3 regions of the Sphingomonas sp. DC1600-2 genome follow, and region 3 is predicted to be linked to each of the others. Evidence: predicted binding sites of a transcription regulator. Region 3 holds the regulator's gene; each other region holds the start of a gene.

Region 1 (5,720 bases), on a different contig from region 3:
CCATTCGACCACGCGGCGATCGACCATCGCGGCGGGTTCGACCGGCACCAGATCGTCGAGCCGGTCATGCGCGAGCACGAAGCCGCCGGGATGCTGCGACAAATGGCGCGGCGTGCCGATCAATTGCGTGGCGAGGTCGAGCGTCAGCGCGAGGCGCGGCTCGCTGGCATCGAGGTTGAGCGCGGCGACATGCTCCTCGGGCACGCCGTCATTCGACCAGCCCCAGATTTGCGAGGCGAGCGCGGCGGTCATGTCCTCGGGCAGGCCCAGCGCCTTGCCGACTTCGCGCACTGCGCCGCGCGAGCGATAGCGGCTGACGACGGCGGTGAGCGCGGCGTGGTTCTGCCCATAGGTGTCGTAGATCCACTGGATCACTTCCTCGCGCCGTTCGTGTTCGAAATCGACGTCGATGTCGGGCGGTTCGTGGCGTTCGGTGGAGATGAAGCGTTCGAACAGCAGCTTGTGCTTGACCGGATCGATCGAGGTGATGCCGAGCACGAAGCAAATCACCGAATTCGCCGCCGATCCGCGCCCCTGGCACAAAATGCCCTGGCTGCGGGCATAGCGCACGATCGAATTCACCGTCAGGAAATAGGGCGCATAGCCCATATGCGCGACCAGGCCGAGTTCGTGTTCGAGCAAGCTGGTATAAGCGGGCGGGGGCGTGCCGTCGAAGCGATCGGCCAGCGCGGTGCGTGCCATCGCCGCCAGCGCCTCCTGCGGGGTGCGCTGGCTGATCACGATCTCGTCGGGATAGCGATACTGGTCTTTCAACTCGCGCAAGCTGAAGGTGCAGCGCTCGACGATCGCGGCGGCGGCGGCGAGCGCGCGCGGGTGCGGCCTGAAGCGGCGCGCCATTTCCACGGGGCCTTTGAGATGGCGGTCGGCGCTGCGTTCGCGGGCATGGCCGAGCGCGTCGATCGTGCAGCGGTGGCGGATCGCGGTGACGACATCCTGCAGCATCCGCCGCTCGGGCACGTCATACAGCACGTCGCCAGTGGCAAGCGGGCTCAGGCCGAAGTGCCGGGCGTGCGCGTCGAGCGTGTGGAGCCGCTGCGCATCGCCGGGGCGGCGGTGCTGCGTCAGGCAGAGATGGCCGCGCGCGCCGAACACGTCGGCCATCCAGCGCAACGCCTGGTCATTCTCGGCGAAGGTTTCGGTGAGGCGTGGGACGAGGGCTGCGACCAGCCCCTCGGCATGCGCCGCGACATCCTCCCAATGCAGGAAGCAGTGGCCCTTCTCGCCCTTTTGCGGATCGGCGCGGCCCTTGCCGAGGGTCAGCAGCCGGGTGAGGCGGCTCCAGCCGGCGCGATCCTCGGGCCAGACCAGCACCGACGTGCCGTCGACCAGATCGAGCCGGCAGCCCGCGACCAGCCGGATCGGGCGGATCGTCGACATTTGTTCGGCGGCGACTAGCCCACGCACCACCCCGCCAACCGAATTGCGATCGGTGATGCCGAGCGCGGGCATCCCGGCAATGGCGGCGGCCTGAAACAGATCCTCGGGCGAGGACGCGCCGCGCAGGAAGCTGTAATGCGTCGTCACCTGGAGCTCGCACCACGTCACCCGAACGATCCGTGCATGAACCAGGCGAGATCACCCGTCTCGCCGCGTTCGCCATCGCCGCGGCGGAACAGCCAGAAACGCTGTCCGGCCTCATCCTCGACCTGGAAATAGTCGCGCACGCTGTGCCGCTCGGTGCCGCGCTTCCACCACTCGCCGAGAATGCGTTCGGGGCCGTCGGCGCGGACCACGCGGTGCGCCATGCCGCGCCAGGTGAAGCGCTTGGGCGGCTGATCGGGCAATTCGGCGAGGACATGGTCGAGCAGTTCGGGCCGCCGCAACAGCCGCACCGGGCGCGGCCAACGCGGATCCCAGGGATGGAGTGCGCGCGAGCGATCGAGCTGGCGGACATCGTCGGGCTTGCTCTTGGGCGCGGCGCGGGGCGGTAGATCGAGCGGCGGGGCGGCGGCGACCGAGCGTTCGGGCACGTCGCTTTCGACCGGCACGCTGCGCCACAGCGCGCTTATGCCAATGCGGTTGGCGAGCGTGTCGATTAGCGGCGCAAGATCGGGCGCGCGGTCTTCGAGCGTTTCGGCAAAGGGCTCGGCACCGAGCGGATCGGCGCGGCGGACGTGGAGCGCGAGCGCGTCAATGCCATAGCCCGGCGCGATTTCCTCGATCCGGCGCACGATCAGCCGCAACAGATGCGCGCCGTCGCGCGTCGGGCGGGCGAGGCCGATGCGCAGGCGCTGCGGCACGCCGTCGATGCGGTCCGCAACCAGATCGACCAGCCGCGCACCCAGCCCCGCTTCGGCCAGGGCGGTGACGAGGCGCGGCATCAGCACGCCCAGCCAATGCGCGATCGCCTCGGCGGTGGCGATCGGCTCGGCGAAGCGCTGCACGACGCCGACCGCTTCGGGCGGGATGACGGGGTTGAGCGGTTCCGCCAGCCGCCCCGACGCCTGATCGAGCCGCGCGATGAGCGTGCCGCCGAAACGGCGCGCGAGCGGGGCGCGGGGCAGGGCGGCGAGCTGGCCGATCGTCTCGATCCCCAGCCGCTTGAGCAGGTCGCGCGCGCGCGGTTCGAGCCGCAGCGCGGCGGTTGGCAGCGGGGCGAGGGCGTCGGGATGCGCGCCGGGCGGGCAGATTTGCGGGGCGTAGCGGGCGAGCGCCCAGGCCGCGCCCGGCGTATCCGCCACGGCGACGCGCGCGGTGAAGCCGTGCCGCTTTAGCAACGCCACGATCCGCCGTGCCATCCGCGCCTCCCCGCCGAACAGATGCGCGGTGCCGCTGATATCGAGGAACAGCCCGTCTTCGCCCGACGGCATCACCACCGGGCACCAACGCCTGGCTGCAAGCATGGCGAGGCGCAGCAAGGCGGCGCGGTCGCCCTCCGGGTCGGCGGGGCGGATGTCGAGCCCGGGCACCAGCGCCCGCGCCTGCGTCACCGCCATGCCGGGCGCGAGCCCGAGCGCACGCGCGGCGGGGCAAGCGGCGGCGATGAGGAGCGCGTTGCCCGATTGGAGGCTGGTGATGACAGCCTTGTTCGTCACCCCGGCCCCGTGCCGGGGTCCACCCATCACCACATTGCGTCGTTCGAGGAGAGGAGTGGACCCCGGCACAAGGCCGGGGTGACGGTCGCCGCCGACACGATGATCCCGCACCACCGCGCCGCCCTCATCGGGCGGCATCGCCTTGAACGGATGCGGTGCGGCCTCGCTCACGCGCCCGGCGCGACGGCCGCGGGGTGGCTCTTCGGTCCGCGCCCAGCGCGCGCCGGGACGCCAGCCACCACCGCGCGGCACCGAACAGGCGACGGCCTGTTCCTGCGCGGCGATGGCGTTCAGCGGTACGGTATCGACCGGCGCGCGCTCAGGCGGCGTGGCGATACGCTCGGCCTGCGCCAGCCGTTCGATCGGCCAGTCGGGCAGGTAGAGCGAGGCGACCCGTTTCATCGCATGCCTCCATCGTCCAGTCGGCGGGTTCGCCGCCGCGTTGGCGGACCAGTTCCACCCGCCAGCGCGCCCGCCCGACTCCCGCCGCGCCGACCGGCAGCGGGGCGGAGGGGGCCGCCGCAATACGCCAGCGCGTCACGGCGGCGGACGGCACCGCGAGCGGGTTGCCGCCGCCTTTATCGGTCGCGGCGCGGGCATGGCGCTTGAGCAGCAAGGCGATGGTCTTGCCGCCCTCCGCCGCCAGTTGCAGCCGCCGCGTATTGGGCATGGCCGCGCGTTTCACTTCGCCGACCACCGCGCCAAGGCCACGGTGGCGCAGCCCCTCCTCCATCAAGGCGAGCAGTTCGGCATCGTCGGCGGCCTCGGCATAGATCAGCCGTTCGGGCGCAAGCCCGGCCTGGTAGAGTCCGGGCGCGAACAGGTCGCGCCGCCGCACCACCCACAGCACGGGACCCCAGGCGCGCGCCGCGATTCCGGCCATGAACAGCGTGGCGGCGGCATCGTCCGACGGGGCGGCGCTGGCGGCGGCGATCTCATGCAGCGAATCGAGCCGGAGCCCGCCGGGCGCCAGCTTCTCGTCGATCGCGCCGATCCCGAAGGGCAGCACGGGGCGACGGCGCAGCCCGTCGCGTTCCACCTTCTTCAGGCTTTCGCGAAGCTCGGCTATGATCGCCGAGGAGGGGATGGCAGGACAGGACACGGCCACGACTCGCACAATAGGTTCGTTCCTATTTTGTTCCGTTTGTCGTTCCTGAGTCAAGCGGCCTCTTATCGCAATTGGGACGGTCCGGCGTTTCCCCGCGTTCGCCCCTCTCGCCAAAGCCCACGAAATTTTATAACAACGATTCGAAAGAGCGTTTTTGCGTGCCCGAGCGTTGGTACAGCGCACGCCCCGTTTGGAGAGATCATGGCAAGCGACCGCGTTCCTGCGCATTTGAAGCCCAATTTGCCGCCTTTGTCGCTCTATGTGCCCGAACCCAAATTCCGGCCCGGCGACACGGTCGATTTTACGCAGGTGGCGATTCCACCCGCAGGCGAAACGCGGCGGCCCGACACTGCCGACCATGCCGAGAGCTTCACCGATCTCGCCTATCAACTGGTGCGCGTGCTCGATGAGAACGGCCAGGCGGTCGGCCCGTGGAACCCGCGCCTGTCGCCCGATATGCTGCGGGGCATGTTGCGCAGCATGGCGCTGGTGCGCGCGTTCGACGAGCGCATGTTCCGCGCGCAGCGCCAGGGAAAGACCAGCTTCTACATGAAGTGCACCGGCGAGGAGGCGGTCGCGGTCGCCGCCGCCTTTGCGCTCGATTATGAGGACATGTGCTTCCCCTCCTATCGCCAACAGGGCCTGCTGATCGCGCGCGGCTGGTCGATGGTCGACATGATGAACCAGATCTATTCGAACACCGCCGACCGGCTGCACGGCAAGCAATTGCCGATCATGTATTCGGTCAAGGAAGCCGGGTTTTTCTCGATCTCGGGCAATCTGGCGACGCAATATCCCCAAGCCGTCGGCTGGGCGATGGCGAGCGCGGCCAAGGGCGATACGCGCATCGCGGCGACCTGGTGCGGCGAGGGATCGACCGCCGAGGGCGATTTCCATTCGGCCTGCACCTTTGCCAGCGTCTACCGCGCGCCGGTGATCTTCAACGTCGTCAACAATCAATGGGCGATTTCGAGCTTCTCGGGGTTTGCGGGCGCGGAATCGACGACCTTCGCGGCGCGCGCGGTCGGCTATGGGATCGCCGGGCTTCGCGTCGACGGCAATGACGCGCTGGCGGTCTATGCCGCCACCGCCTGGGCGGCGGAGCGCGCGCGCACCAACCAGGGGCCGACGCTGATCGAGCATTTCACCTATCGCGCGGAAGGCCATTCGACTTCGGACGATCCGGGGCAATATCGCTCGGCGGGTGAGCCGACGGCCTGGCCGCTGGGCGATCCGATCGCGCGGTTGAAGGATCATCTCATCGCGATCGGCGAATGGGACGAGGAACGCCATGCAGCGCAGGACAAGGAGTTGGCGGAGCAAGTGAAGGCCGCGCAAAAGGAAGCCGAGGCCAACGGCGTGCTCGGCCACGGTCTGCACCAGCCGCTCGACAGTCTGTTCGATGGCGTGTTCGAGGAAATGCCGTGGCATTTGCGCGAGCAGCAAGCGCAAATGATCGCCGAAGAAACCGCCAGCGGCCGCCCATGGGCGCGCAAGTGATGGGTGCGCGCAAAATCTCCCTCTCCCATTGGGAGAGGGAAGGGGCCCATCGCGTC
Region 2 (5,720 bases), on a different contig from region 3:
GATCGAAGGAATCGATGTCGAGGAAGGCGCGGGCGAAATCGACGTCCAGATCGAGTTGCTGGAAGGCCAGATGCTCCCGGCGCGCTTGCGCTGGGCAGCGAACGGCAAGGCTGGCCTCGAATTTTCCCAAACCTTCAACCTTGACCGACTCGCCGACGCGACACCCGCCCTTCCGGCGCGCAAGGCGGGCTGATCACCTGTCCTGGCGCGGCCGGAACGGCGCGGTTCGGTTCAGCCCACGCTGTTGCCGGTGACGGCCGGAGCCGCTGCGGGCGGCGGCGGGGGCGGCGCATCGTCGCGGCCCGGCTCGCGACCCTCGGGACCACGCGGACCGTGCCGGAAGCCCTCGGGCCCGCCAGGCCCGCCGCGCGGCGGCCCCATCGGCCGCAATGCCGTCACCTTGCCATCGGCACCGACGAGGAACGACGCGCGGATCATGCCGTGGCGATAATGGCCCTGCACCGTCACCGTCTGCCCGGGGGCGAGCAAACCAGTGCCATCGCCCTCGCGCCCGATCTCGACCAAGGCACGCCCGCTTGCGTCGGCAAGCACCGCCATCGGGCCGAAGACTTCGGCAACGGTGCCGCGCACGCTGATCACCCCACCATCGTCGCTCAGCGTCTTGATCGCCACCGGCTTGACCGGCGCGAGTTCGACCGTCGGGCCATTCATGCACGCAACCGTCGCACCACCGCCCAGGCCGACGGCGAGAAAGGCGGCGGCGATCAGCGAGGTGCGCAGCGGCAGTTTGCGGCGTGGGGCCCGCGGCTCCAGCGCGCTGAAATCGGGCTGCGGGGTGGGGCCTTCGATTTGGTCGGTCATTTCCGGATACTCCTGCTTGGGTTGGTGTTGCGCTTTTTAGCGCTGCGTCCCACCACCGCGCTGAACCCGCCGGTTCAGACTGGGTTTAGCGACCGGGCCTAGCCGGAAGGCCGAAGGATATGGGCATGCGCATCTTGCTGGTCGAAGACGACGCCGCACTGGCCGAGGGCATCGCCAAGGCATTGCGCGCCGAGCATTTCGCGGTCGACATCGCCGTCAATGGCGGGGATGGCGCGCATCTCGGCGACACCGGCAGCTATGACGTGGCGGTGCTCGATCTCGGCTTGCCGATCAAATCGGGCATCACCGTATTGGAGGAATGGCGCGCCGCCGGGCGCGCGCTGCCCGTGCTGATCCTTACCGCGCGCGATGGCTGGTCGGAAAAGGTCGCCGGCTTCCGCGCCGGGGCCGATGACTATCTGACCAAACCGTTCCGCGTTGAGGAACTCGTCATGCGGCTGCGGGCGCTGGTGCGCCGCGCAACCGGCCATGCCGCCGCGCGGATCGTGTGCGGCCCCGTAACCTTCGATGCGCAGACCGGACAGGTCGAGCTGGACGGCCTGCCGCTGCGGCTGACCGCGCTCGAATGGCGCGTGCTGTCGACGTTGATGCTCCGCAAGGGCGTGGTGGTCGACCGGCTCGACTTGCTCGACCATGTCTATGAAGGCGATGCCGATCCCGATTCCAACTCGCTCGAAGTGATCGTCGGCCGCTTGCGCAAGAAGATCGGGGCCGCGCTGATCGAAACCGTGCGCGGGCGGGGATATCGGGTGGTGGAGAGATGAGGCTGCCATCAATCCTCTTGCTCCACCCCGGCGAACGCCGGGGCCCAGTCGTGGGGATCCACGGCATCACACGGCGCATTAGCCAAACGCCGCTCGCGACTGGGCCCCGGCATGCGCCGCGGTGGACCTGCGACGCATGATGCGAACCCTCCTCCCCCGCTCGCTCTACGGCCGCTTGCTGGTCACCGCCCTGCTCGCCACGCTCGCCGCGCTCGCCTTTGCGGCCTTTGCCATCGGGGCCGTGCTCGATCGCTTCGTGATGCACGGGCTCGACGAACGGCTCGACGCGCAAATCGCGGTGCTGGCGCAGGCGCTACGGCCGGACGGCTCGGTCGACCGTGGCCGCCTGGTGCTGGCCGCACCCTATGACGACCCGCGCGGCGGCTGGGGCTGGCGGATCGATACGCAGGGCAAGACTATCGCCTCCCCCGCCCCGCCCGATCTCGACGCGATGCACCCGCCGCCTGGTCCGCGCTTGGATCCGCCCCCTTTTGCCGAGCGGCGCGATGCCCACGTCCGTGCGCTCGACTGGCGCGATCGCCACGGGCCGCGCCACGCGCGCAGTCTTACGCTGGCCACGCCCGGCGGGCCGGTGCGCATCACCGCCTCAGCCCCGCGCGCGATCGTCGATCGTCCTTTGCGTGCCGCGATGGTGCCGTTGCTCGGGTCGCTGCTGCTGCTCGGTGGCGCGCTCGCGGTCGCCACGCTGGTTCAGCTCCGCATCGGCCTGCGCCCGCTCGCCAAGATGCGCGAGAGCCTCGCCGCGATCCGCAGCGGTGCCGCAACCGCGCTACCCGACACGCAGCCGAGCGAACTTGCCCCGCTTGCCCGCGAGATCAACGCGTTGCTCGCCGAAAATGCCGCCGCGCTGGCCAATGCGCGCGGCCATGTCGCCAACCTCGCACACGGGCTGAAGACGCCCCTCGCCACGCTCGCGCTCGCACTGCCGCCGCATGACCCCGATGGCGCACTGCGTGCGCAAGTCGCCCGCATCGATCGCGCGGTGCGCCACCATCTCGGCCGCGCGCGCGCCGCCACGCCCGGCGGCGCGATGCGGGTGGCGACCCCGCTCGCCCCGGTGCTGGCCGATCTGGCCGACGCGCTCGCCCGCATTCATGCCGATCGCCCGGTCACTGCAGCCGTCGCGATCGACCCGACGTTGAACGTCGCGGTCGACCGGCAGGATCTGGACGAACTGCTCGGCAATCTGCTCGACAATGGCTGGCGCTGGGCGGCCAGCCGCATCGCGGTGACCGCCGCTCGCACCGCCGATGGCCGATTCGTGCGGCTGAGCGTGGAGGACGATGGCGCGGGCATCCCGCCCGACGCGCGCGTCGCTGCGCTGGCGGCGGGCCAGCGTCTCGACGAACGCGGCGACGGCCACGGCTTCGGGCTGTCGATCGCGAACGAGTTGGCGACCCTCTATGGGGGGGCGCTGACGCTCGAGTCGGCGGCACTTGGTGGCCTCGCAGCGATCGTTACGCTGCCGACATCGCCTTCTTCCGACGTCTAAAAAAAATGTCATGTTCCCGCTTCGGTCTCTTGCCTTTCAGCAAGGGCAGCTTTGACCGCGCGTCGCGTGGTAGGACCGATATGGTCCTGCTGCGAACCGACTCAAAATAGCGACGAACGGAGTCTCTAATTCGTCATTTACCGTATTGCGTGCTCGCGCGATCCGGCACAATCTGTAGGGGTTGAGTTCGGGGGCGAACCCAAGCGCTGGTAGAACACAAGCCGCAACCCCATATTGCGGAGACGGCCCGACCCATGGTGTCTCCATGGGACAGGTCTACTTTTGTTCTCGCAGGTCGCCCGCGACATGGTAGTATTGGGGTTCGCCCGCCGATTCGAACGGATCGGAAACGCGGCTGACCCTGATCGCAGAGTTTTGAACGAGTTGGCAGGGACGCGGCAGATGGATTTTCGGAATACCGGGGAAGCGAGTACGGACATGGCTACGGACGCAATCGAGGCGCTGGCAAGCGCTCCAGTCGAAGACACCAGCGGTGCCCAGCGCAAGCTCTCCGCGCGCGGTGACTCCAAGGAAGTGAAGGCGCAGCTCTATCCGGTCGAGGTCGATCATTCGCGCGATGCGCTGCTGACCGATTTCGGCAAGGAAACGCTGCGCGACCGCTATCTGCTGCCCGGCGAGAATTTCCAGGATCTGTTCGTGCGCGTTGCCTCGGCCTATGCCGATGATGCGGGCCATGCCCAGCGCCTGTACGGTTATATCTCGCGGCTGTGGTTCATGCCGGCCACGCCCGTGCTGTCCAATGGCGGCACCGGGCGCGGCTTGCCGATCTCGTGCTTCCTCAATTCGGTGCCCGACAGCCTTGGCGGCATCGTCGACACCTGGAACGAGAATGTCTGGCTGGCGTCGCGCGGCGGCGGCATCGGCACCTATTGGGGCAACGTCCGCGGCATTGGCGAGCCGGTCGGCCTCAACGGCAAGACCAGCGGGATCATTCCGTTCGTGCGCGTGATGGATTCGCTGACGCTCGCCATCAGCCAAGGCTCGCTGCGCCGCGGTTCGGCCGCTTGCTATCTCGACGTGTCGCACCCCGAGATCGAGGAATTCCTCGAAATCCGCAAACCCTCGGGCGATTTCAACCGCAAGGCGCTCAACCTGCACCACGGCGTGCTGATCACCGACGCGTTTATGGAAGCGGTGCGCAGCGGCAGCGAATGGACGCTGACCAGCCCCAAGGATGGCTCGGCGCGCGCCACCGTCGATGCGCGCAGCCTGTTCCAGAAGCTGGTCGAAACGCGGCTTGCCACCGGCGAGCCGTACATCGTCTTCGCCGACCATGTGAACAAGGGCATGCCCAAGCATCACCGCGACCTCGGGCTCAAGGTCTCGACCTCGAACCTGTGCAGCGAGATCACGCTGCCGACCGGCAAGGATCATCTCGGCCACGAACGCACTGCCGTGTGCTGCCTGTCGTCGCTCAACCTGGAAACCTGGGACCAGTGGAAGGACGAGAAGGGCTTTATCGAGGACGTGATGCGTTTCCTCGACAATGTCCTGCAGGACTTCATCGACCGTGCCGAGCCGGGCATGGAGCGTGCGGCCTATTCGGCGATGCGCGAGCGTTCGGTCGGGCTCGGCGTGATGGGCTTCCACTCCTTCCTCCAGGCGCGCGGGCTGCCGTTCGAGGGCGCGATGGCGAAGTCGTGGAACCTGCGCATGTTCAAGCACATCAAGGCGCAGGTCGACGAAGCCTCGATGCATTTGGCGACCGAGCGCGGGCCCTGCCCCGACGCCGCCGACATGGGCGTGATGGAGCGCTTTTCGTGCAAGATGGCGATCGCGCCGACCGCGTCGATCAGCATCATCTGCGGCGGCACCAGCGCGTGCATCGAGCCGATCCCGGCCAATATCTACACCCACAAGACGCTGTCGGGCTCCTTCTCGATCAAGAACCCGTATCTCGAAAAGCTGCTCAACGAGAAATCGAAGAACAGCGACGCGGTGTGGAATTCGATCCTCGAGCAAGGCGGTTCGGTGCAGCATCTCGACTTCCTCGACCAGGAGGAGAAGGACTGTTTCAAGACCAGCTTCGAGATCGACCAGCGCTGGCTGATCGAGCTCCAGGCCGATCGCACGCCGTTCATCGACCAGTCGACCAGCCTCAACCTGTTCATCCCGGCCGATGTCGAGAAGTGGGATCTGCTGATGCTGCACTTCCGCGCGTGGGAATTGGGCATCAAGTCGCTTTACTATCTCCGCTCCAAATCGGTGCAGCGCGCTGGTTTCGCGGGCGGGGTCGAGGCGGACAACACGATCGAAAAGCCGCAATATGAATTTGCGACGACCGATTACGACGAATGCCTGGCGTGCCAGTGAGGTGATACTCCCTCTCCCTGTGGGAGAGGGAGGAGCGGCGCAGCCGCGGAAGGGTGAAGGTGATGCGCCTCTACCACAACCAGCCCTCCGGCACCGTGGCGCGCGCCCGTGACCTCCGCCGCACTGCGACGGAGGCCGAAAAGCGCCTCTTCCGCGCGCTGCGCGAAGCATTTCCGGCGCTGAAATGGCGGCGGCAAGTCCCGATCGGCCCGTATTTTGCCGATCTGCTGAGCTTTGGAGCGAAACTGGTGATTGAAGTGGACGGC
Region 3 (5,720 bases):
CTTGAGGATGGATGGCCGGATCAGCCTTCAGCGCCCCTAGCACGCACCTTCCCGCGCTTCAAATCGGCGTGCTTCGGGGGTTTGCCGCCGTCAATGCCCGACTCGAGCGGTGGCTGGAGGCGGAGCGCGACCAACTGGCCTTGTGGGTGCCGGTGGCGCTGGGGGCGGGGATCGCTCTGTGGTTCGTGCTGCCCGATCCGGTGGCGTGGCGTGCGGTGGGGTGTCTTGCGGTGGCGGTGGCGCTTGGCGGCGTGGCGTTCGCGCGGCATGGGCGGGCGGCGCGGGTGGTTGCGGTCGGCGGTTTTTGCGTCCTGCTTGGGCTGGCACTGATCTGGGGCCGCGCCGAGCGAGTCGCGGCGGGCGTGCTGGCGCGCCCGACGATCGCAACCTTCTCCGCGCGGGTCGAGCGGGTGGAGCCGCTGGTGGCGCGGGGGCTCGTGCGTGTGCGGCTCGCGCCGATCCGGGTGCTGGCGGTGCCCGAACGGCGCGGGCCGCCCCAGCCGCTGCCAACGCTCCCCGCGCATCTGCGCGTCAATTTGACCGACGCCGATGTTCCAGTCGGGCTGGCGCCGGGAGCCACGCTGTTGTTGTCGGCGCGGCTGATGCCGCCCCCCGAACCCGCCGTGCCCGGAGCCTATGATTATGCCCGCACCGCCTGGTTTGACGGAATCGGTGCGACCGGGCGCGGCTTCGCGCCGATCCGTATCGTCGCGGGCGGTGGTACAGCGGCGGCGGCAGGGCTGCGCGTGCGGCTGTCGCAGCATATTCAGGCGCAAGCGGGCGGGGGCGGGGCTGGGGGCATTGCCGCCGCGCTGGCTACAGGCGACCAGGGCAGCATTCCGATGGCCGATAATGAGGCGATGCGCCGCTCTGGTCTTGCGCATTTGCTCTCGGTCAGCGGCTTGCACATCACGGCGGCGGTGGGCGCAGTGATGGTGCTGGTGATGCGGCTGCTCGCGCTCAGCCCGTGGCTGGCCTTGCGCTGGCGCTTGCCGCTGATTGCAGCGGGGGCGGGGGCGCTCGCGGCGATCGGCTACACGCTGCTGACCGGGGCGGAAGTGCCGACGATCCGATCGTGCGTCGCCGCGCTGTTCGTGCTGATCGCGCTGGCGCTGGGGCGCGAGGCGTTGACGCTGCGGCTGGTCGCGGCGGGCGCGGTGGTGGTGTTGCTGCTCTATCCCGAGGCGCTGGCGGGGCCGAGCTTCCAGCTGTCCTTCGCCGCGGTCGCCTCGATCATCGCGCTCAACGAGCACCCCGCGGTCCGCGGCTGGTTCGGCCCGCGCGAGCAATCTCGGCTGGCAAAGCTGGCGCGCGAGCTCGCTTCGTTGTTGCTGACGGGCCTTGTCGTGGAACTGGCGCTGCTGCCGATCTCGCTGTTCCACTTTCAGAAAGCCGGGGTGTACGGCGCGGTCGCCAATATCGTGGCGATTCCGCTCACCACCTTCGTGACGATGCCGCTGGAGGCGCTGGCATTGCTCTTTGATTGCATCGGCGCGGGGGCACCGTTCTGGTGGGCGACGGCGCGCTCGCTCGATCTACTGCTGTGGATCGCGCACACCACCGCCGCCATTCCCGGATCGGTCGCGCCGCTGCCCGCCATGCCCGGTGCTGCTTACGCCCTGATGGTGGTGGGTGGCCTGTGGCTGGCGTTATGGCGCACGCGCTGGCGGCGGTTGGGGCTGCTGCCGCTCGCGGTCGGCGCGGTATGGGCGCTGCTGACGCCCGCGCCAGACGTGCTGGTGACGGGCGACGGCCGCCACGTCGCGATCCGCACAGCACGCGGCGATCTGGCGCTGCTGCGCGACCGTACCGGCGATTACACCGCCGACATGCTGGCGGAGAATGGCGGGATTGAGGACCTACCGGTGCTGATGTCCGAACAGCCCGAAGCGCGCTGCAGCCGCGACCTGTGCCTGATGACGCGCCGCGCCGGCGGCCGCGACTGGCGCATCCTCGCGACGCGCAGCGCCTATCTCGTCCCCGCGCCCGATCTGATGGCGGCGTGCGCAGAGGCCGACATCGTCATCAGCGAACGCCGCCTGCCGCGCCGCTGCGCACCGCGCTGGCTACGGCTCGACCGGGCGACGCTGGCCCGCAGCGGGGGAGTGGCGATCGCGCTTGGCACGGCGTCGGTTCGCACGGTGCGCCATGCGGGCGACCGGCATCCGTGGGTGACGATGCCGGTATTGCCGGGGGTACGGCACGGACGCTTTGGTGGGAGTGGGAGAAGGGATCAAGCGATGGCCGGGCGTCGATGACGGGCTTCTCGGTTGCGCGAAGGCGGAGCGCCCGTCGGACGGCAGCATATCTGAAACACCGACCGGTATAGAATTGGCCCGACATCATCCTCCCCGCCCGGCGCGGCCAAATTTTGGTGGGAAGCGGTCGTTCAAACTGCGGCTCACTATGAACTTAACTATGGCGTTCTGCGATGATCCAGCCAGAGATAACGGTCGGGATTATCAGCAAAAAGGGCCAGTCGTCCGCACCGTCTACATCGGCGGCTCGCAGCGCCCACTGCCCCACAAAAACCCCGCCAACCCCGATAAAGACGAGTCCACAAATTAATAAGAGGCCCGTCAGATTACAGGGCATGTAGCTCCATAGAACCTTTTTAAACCAAATCTCGCGCTTCAAGTCGTGTTTCCCACCGGACTTGCCCATAGTAGAATGCTTGAAGATGGCTATCTACGCAATTGGCGGAAAGCAGATGGCTTTTTAACGTGCCTGCCCCCTTTCTCTCCTTAGACAAGATTGCTTCTGCGGCGTCTCACTGCGACGGATTGAAGAAGAAATAGTGTTCGATCAGCTTCCCGTCTTTCTCACGGGCAACATCGACACCGGTCACCGTGATTTCACCGGGCGGGCCACCCTTCCACCGCGCCGTTGCGACGCCGTGATGGCCGAGGCCAGGCCCATCGATTTCGAAGCGGAAACCGGGCGGCATATCGGCAAGAACACCTGCCACCACCTCGGATATGGCTTTATGGCCGCTGACTGCGCGGGCCGGCTCGAATATTGTTGCATACGCGTGGTAGATCTCGTCGATTGCAGCGAGCCGGACGACGTCGTCACGCTCGTTCCAGACGCGTTGGATGCTCGCGTGCAACAGATCGACTTCTGGCGCTTCCGACACAATTTCCTCCCGCGTTAATCCGGTTGGCTGTTCATAACATCCCTGGGACGAGACTGTTCAGCCTGTTCAAGCCCTTCCAAAGGAAGGAGAGCTATCGAGCCGCTGATCAGGATCTTGAGCGGTGACCATCGGGCGAAACCCGTCAGAGCTCCCCCTCAATCGTACCGCCGCAAAATCCCCGCCAGCTTGCCCTGCACGCGCACTTGTGCGGGCGCATAACGCTGCGGGTCATACGCCCGGTTTGCCGGGTCCAACCGGATCATCGCGCCTTCGCGGCGGAAATATTTGAGGGTGGCTTCGCTTTCCTCGATCAGCGCCACGACGATCTCGCCGTCGCGCGCGACCTCCTGGCGCTTGATCAGCGCATAATCGCCGTCGAGGATGCCGGCCTCGACCATCGAATCCCCGGCGACTTCCAGCGCATAATGCTCGCCACTGCCGAGCAGGGCGGCGGGTACGGCAAGCATCGAGGCACCCTCGAACGCCTCAATCGGTACACCGGCGGCGATGCGGCCGTGCAGCGGGATCTCGATCACGTCATTGGCGGGCTCCGGCATCGCGCGGAGATTGGCGGCGGGCGCAGCAGTGGTTTTGGTCGGTGTGTTGGTGCCACGCTCGGGCATTTTCAGCACTTCGAGCGCGCGCGCTCGATTGGGCAGGCGGCGGATGAACTGACGTTCCTCGAGCGCGCTGATCAGGCGGTGGACGCCCGATTTGGATTTGAGGTCGAGCGCTTCCTTCATTTCCTCGAACGACGGCGACACCCCGGTCTCATCAAGCCGGTCGTTGATGAAGCAGATCAGCTCATGCTGCTTGCGCGTTAGCATCGCTCGGGCCCTTTCGTCGGAACAGACAACGAACCTATACGGAACGAAAAATCACGCGTCAAGCGCGCGCTTTACGGGAGCGCGAGGATTTCCACCGAGTCGCCGGGCTCGGCGGCTGGCGTATGCGGTGCACGGGCAATCAGGCAATCGGCCTCGGCGAGCGTCCGCAACAACGACGAGTCCTGGCGCTGCGCGACATACACCCGCCCGTCGCGCGTCTCCGCTCGCAGATAATCCTGCCGCACGCCGTTGGCGGGCAACGCCGAACCGAGGATCGCCGTGCGCAAAACCGGCATCGCATCGCGCGCGCCGCTCAGATGCGCGATCAGCGGGCGCAGGAACACCGTCGCGGTGACGAAGGCCGACACCGGGTTGCCGGGCAGGCCCAGCACCGTAGTCCCGCGCAAACGCCCTGCCAGCATGGGCTTGCCGGGCCGCAGCGCGATCCGCCAGAAATCGATCCTCCCGCCTGCCGCCTCCAGTGCGGGACGGATCAGGTCATGGTCGCCGACCGAGGCACCGCCGGTGGTGACGAGAATGTCGGCTTCCACCGCCGCAAAGGCGGCGGCGATGGCATCGAGCCGGTCGGGCAGGATGCCGAGCCGAAGGACGTCGACAGGCAAATCACCAAGCAACGTCGCCAGCATCACGCTGTTGGATTCGGGCAGCGCATCGGGTGGCCCGCTGGCACCCGGCGCAACCAGTTCGTCCCCGCTCGCAACGACCGCGACGCGCAGCCGCCGCGCGACCGTCAATTCGGCGTGTCCGGCGATCGCCGCCAGTGCGACGCGCGCTGCTGTCAGCCGCTCGCCCTTCGCGATGAGCACCTCACCGCTGGCGAAATCGAGCCCCCTGCGGCGGATATTGCCGCCGCGCACCGGGCCATCGCCGGACAGAGTAAGGCTGTCGCCCTCGCGCGCGGCTTCTTCCTGAACGAGCACGCTATCGGCCCCCGGCGGCACGGCGGCACCGGTAAAGATGCGCACCGCTTCGTGCGCGCCGCACGTCCCGGTAAAGGGGCGTCCGGCGGCGCTTTCGCCGATCACGCGCAGCGGCCCCGGCAAATCGTCGAACCGCACTGCATAGCCGTCCATCGCCGAGAGATCGGCATAGGGCTGGGTTCGCAAGGCGTAGACCTCGCTTGCCAGCCAGCGTCCGGCGGCCGCGGCCAGTGGAAGCGTTTCGCTCGGTACTGCGGCACCAAGCGCGAACAGGCGCGCTTGCGCATGGGACACGGAGATCAGAGGAGAGGCCATCGTCATGCTTTCCGGTAAGGCTGGCGGGTATCAGCGGGTCGTCGCGGGTGGGGCAATCCGCTCGATCGTCAGCCGGGTGATCGTACCGCCAGTCGGCGTTGCCGCGACATCGAACCGTCCCCCCAATTGCCGCGCCAGGGTGCTGGCGATGGTCAGGCCGAGGCTGGTCGTGCGGGTCATGTCGAACCCATCGGGCAAACCGGCACCATCGTCGGTAACGCTGAGGTCGAGCGTGTCGTCGGTGCGCTGTACGACCACGTCGATCCGCCCGGTTTCGCGATCGGCAAAGCCATGTTCGAAGGCGTTCGCGACGGCCTCCGCCAGGATCAACGCCAGCGGGATCAGCGCATTGGGATCGAGCACGAGATCGGTTTGCGCGTCGACGCGACACGCGATTCCGGGCTTCCCGCCGGCCTCGGCGAGATCGGCGACCAATGTGGTGACCACGGCATGAAGGGCGACCTGTCCCCCGCTCACGTCATACAATTGCCGCTGGATTCG

Evidence for each region. The regulator LexA, encoded in region 3, represses DNA repair genes until DNA is damaged. The targets are predictions, from matches to a motif close to GTTCCNCNCTTGTTCT.
Region 1: ACP7BL_RS07705 (ImuA family protein) is a predicted target of LexA. The motif match lies at 4,183-4,198, and genes of this name have one in related genera.
Region 2: ACP7BL_RS09030 (ribonucleoside-diphosphate reductase subunit alpha) is a predicted target of LexA. The motif match lies at 3,394-3,409, and genes of this name have one in related genera.

The regions. Positions count from the first base shown of each region.
Region 1 is NZ_JAFCWO010000003.1:206,727-212,446, forward strand. Features, by position in the region: gene ACP7BL_RS07695 (error-prone DNA polymerase) at 1-1,566, opposite strand, end outside; gene ACP7BL_RS07700 (DNA polymerase Y family protein) at 1,563-3,458, opposite strand; gene ACP7BL_RS07705 (ImuA family protein) at 3,376-4,095, opposite strand; gene ACP7BL_RS07710 (3-methyl-2-oxobutanoate dehydrogenase (2-methylpropanoyl-transferring) subunit alpha) at 4,366-5,664, shown strand.
Region 2 is NZ_JAFCWO010000003.1:484,793-490,512, reverse strand. Features, by position in the region: gene ACP7BL_RS09050 (EAL domain-containing protein) at 1-193, shown strand, start outside; gene ACP7BL_RS09045 (hypothetical protein) at 232-822, opposite strand; gene ACP7BL_RS09040 (response regulator) at 948-1,607, shown strand; gene ACP7BL_RS09035 (sensor histidine kinase) at 1,747-3,120, shown strand; gene ACP7BL_RS09030 (ribonucleoside-diphosphate reductase subunit alpha) at 3,523-5,454, shown strand; gene ACP7BL_RS09025 (endonuclease domain-containing protein) at 5,517-5,720, shown strand, end outside.
Region 3 is NZ_JAFCWO010000006.1:158,364-164,083, forward strand. Features, by position in the region: gene ACP7BL_RS13050 (ComEC/Rec2 family competence protein) at 12-2,258, shown strand; gene ACP7BL_RS13055 (hypothetical protein) at 2,413-2,637, opposite strand; gene ACP7BL_RS13060 (nuclear transport factor 2 family protein) at 2,771-3,109, opposite strand; gene lexA (transcriptional repressor LexA) at 3,292-3,963, opposite strand; gene ACP7BL_RS13070 (molybdopterin molybdotransferase MoeA) at 4,035-5,219, opposite strand; gene ACP7BL_RS13075 (sensor histidine kinase) at 5,250-5,720, opposite strand, start outside.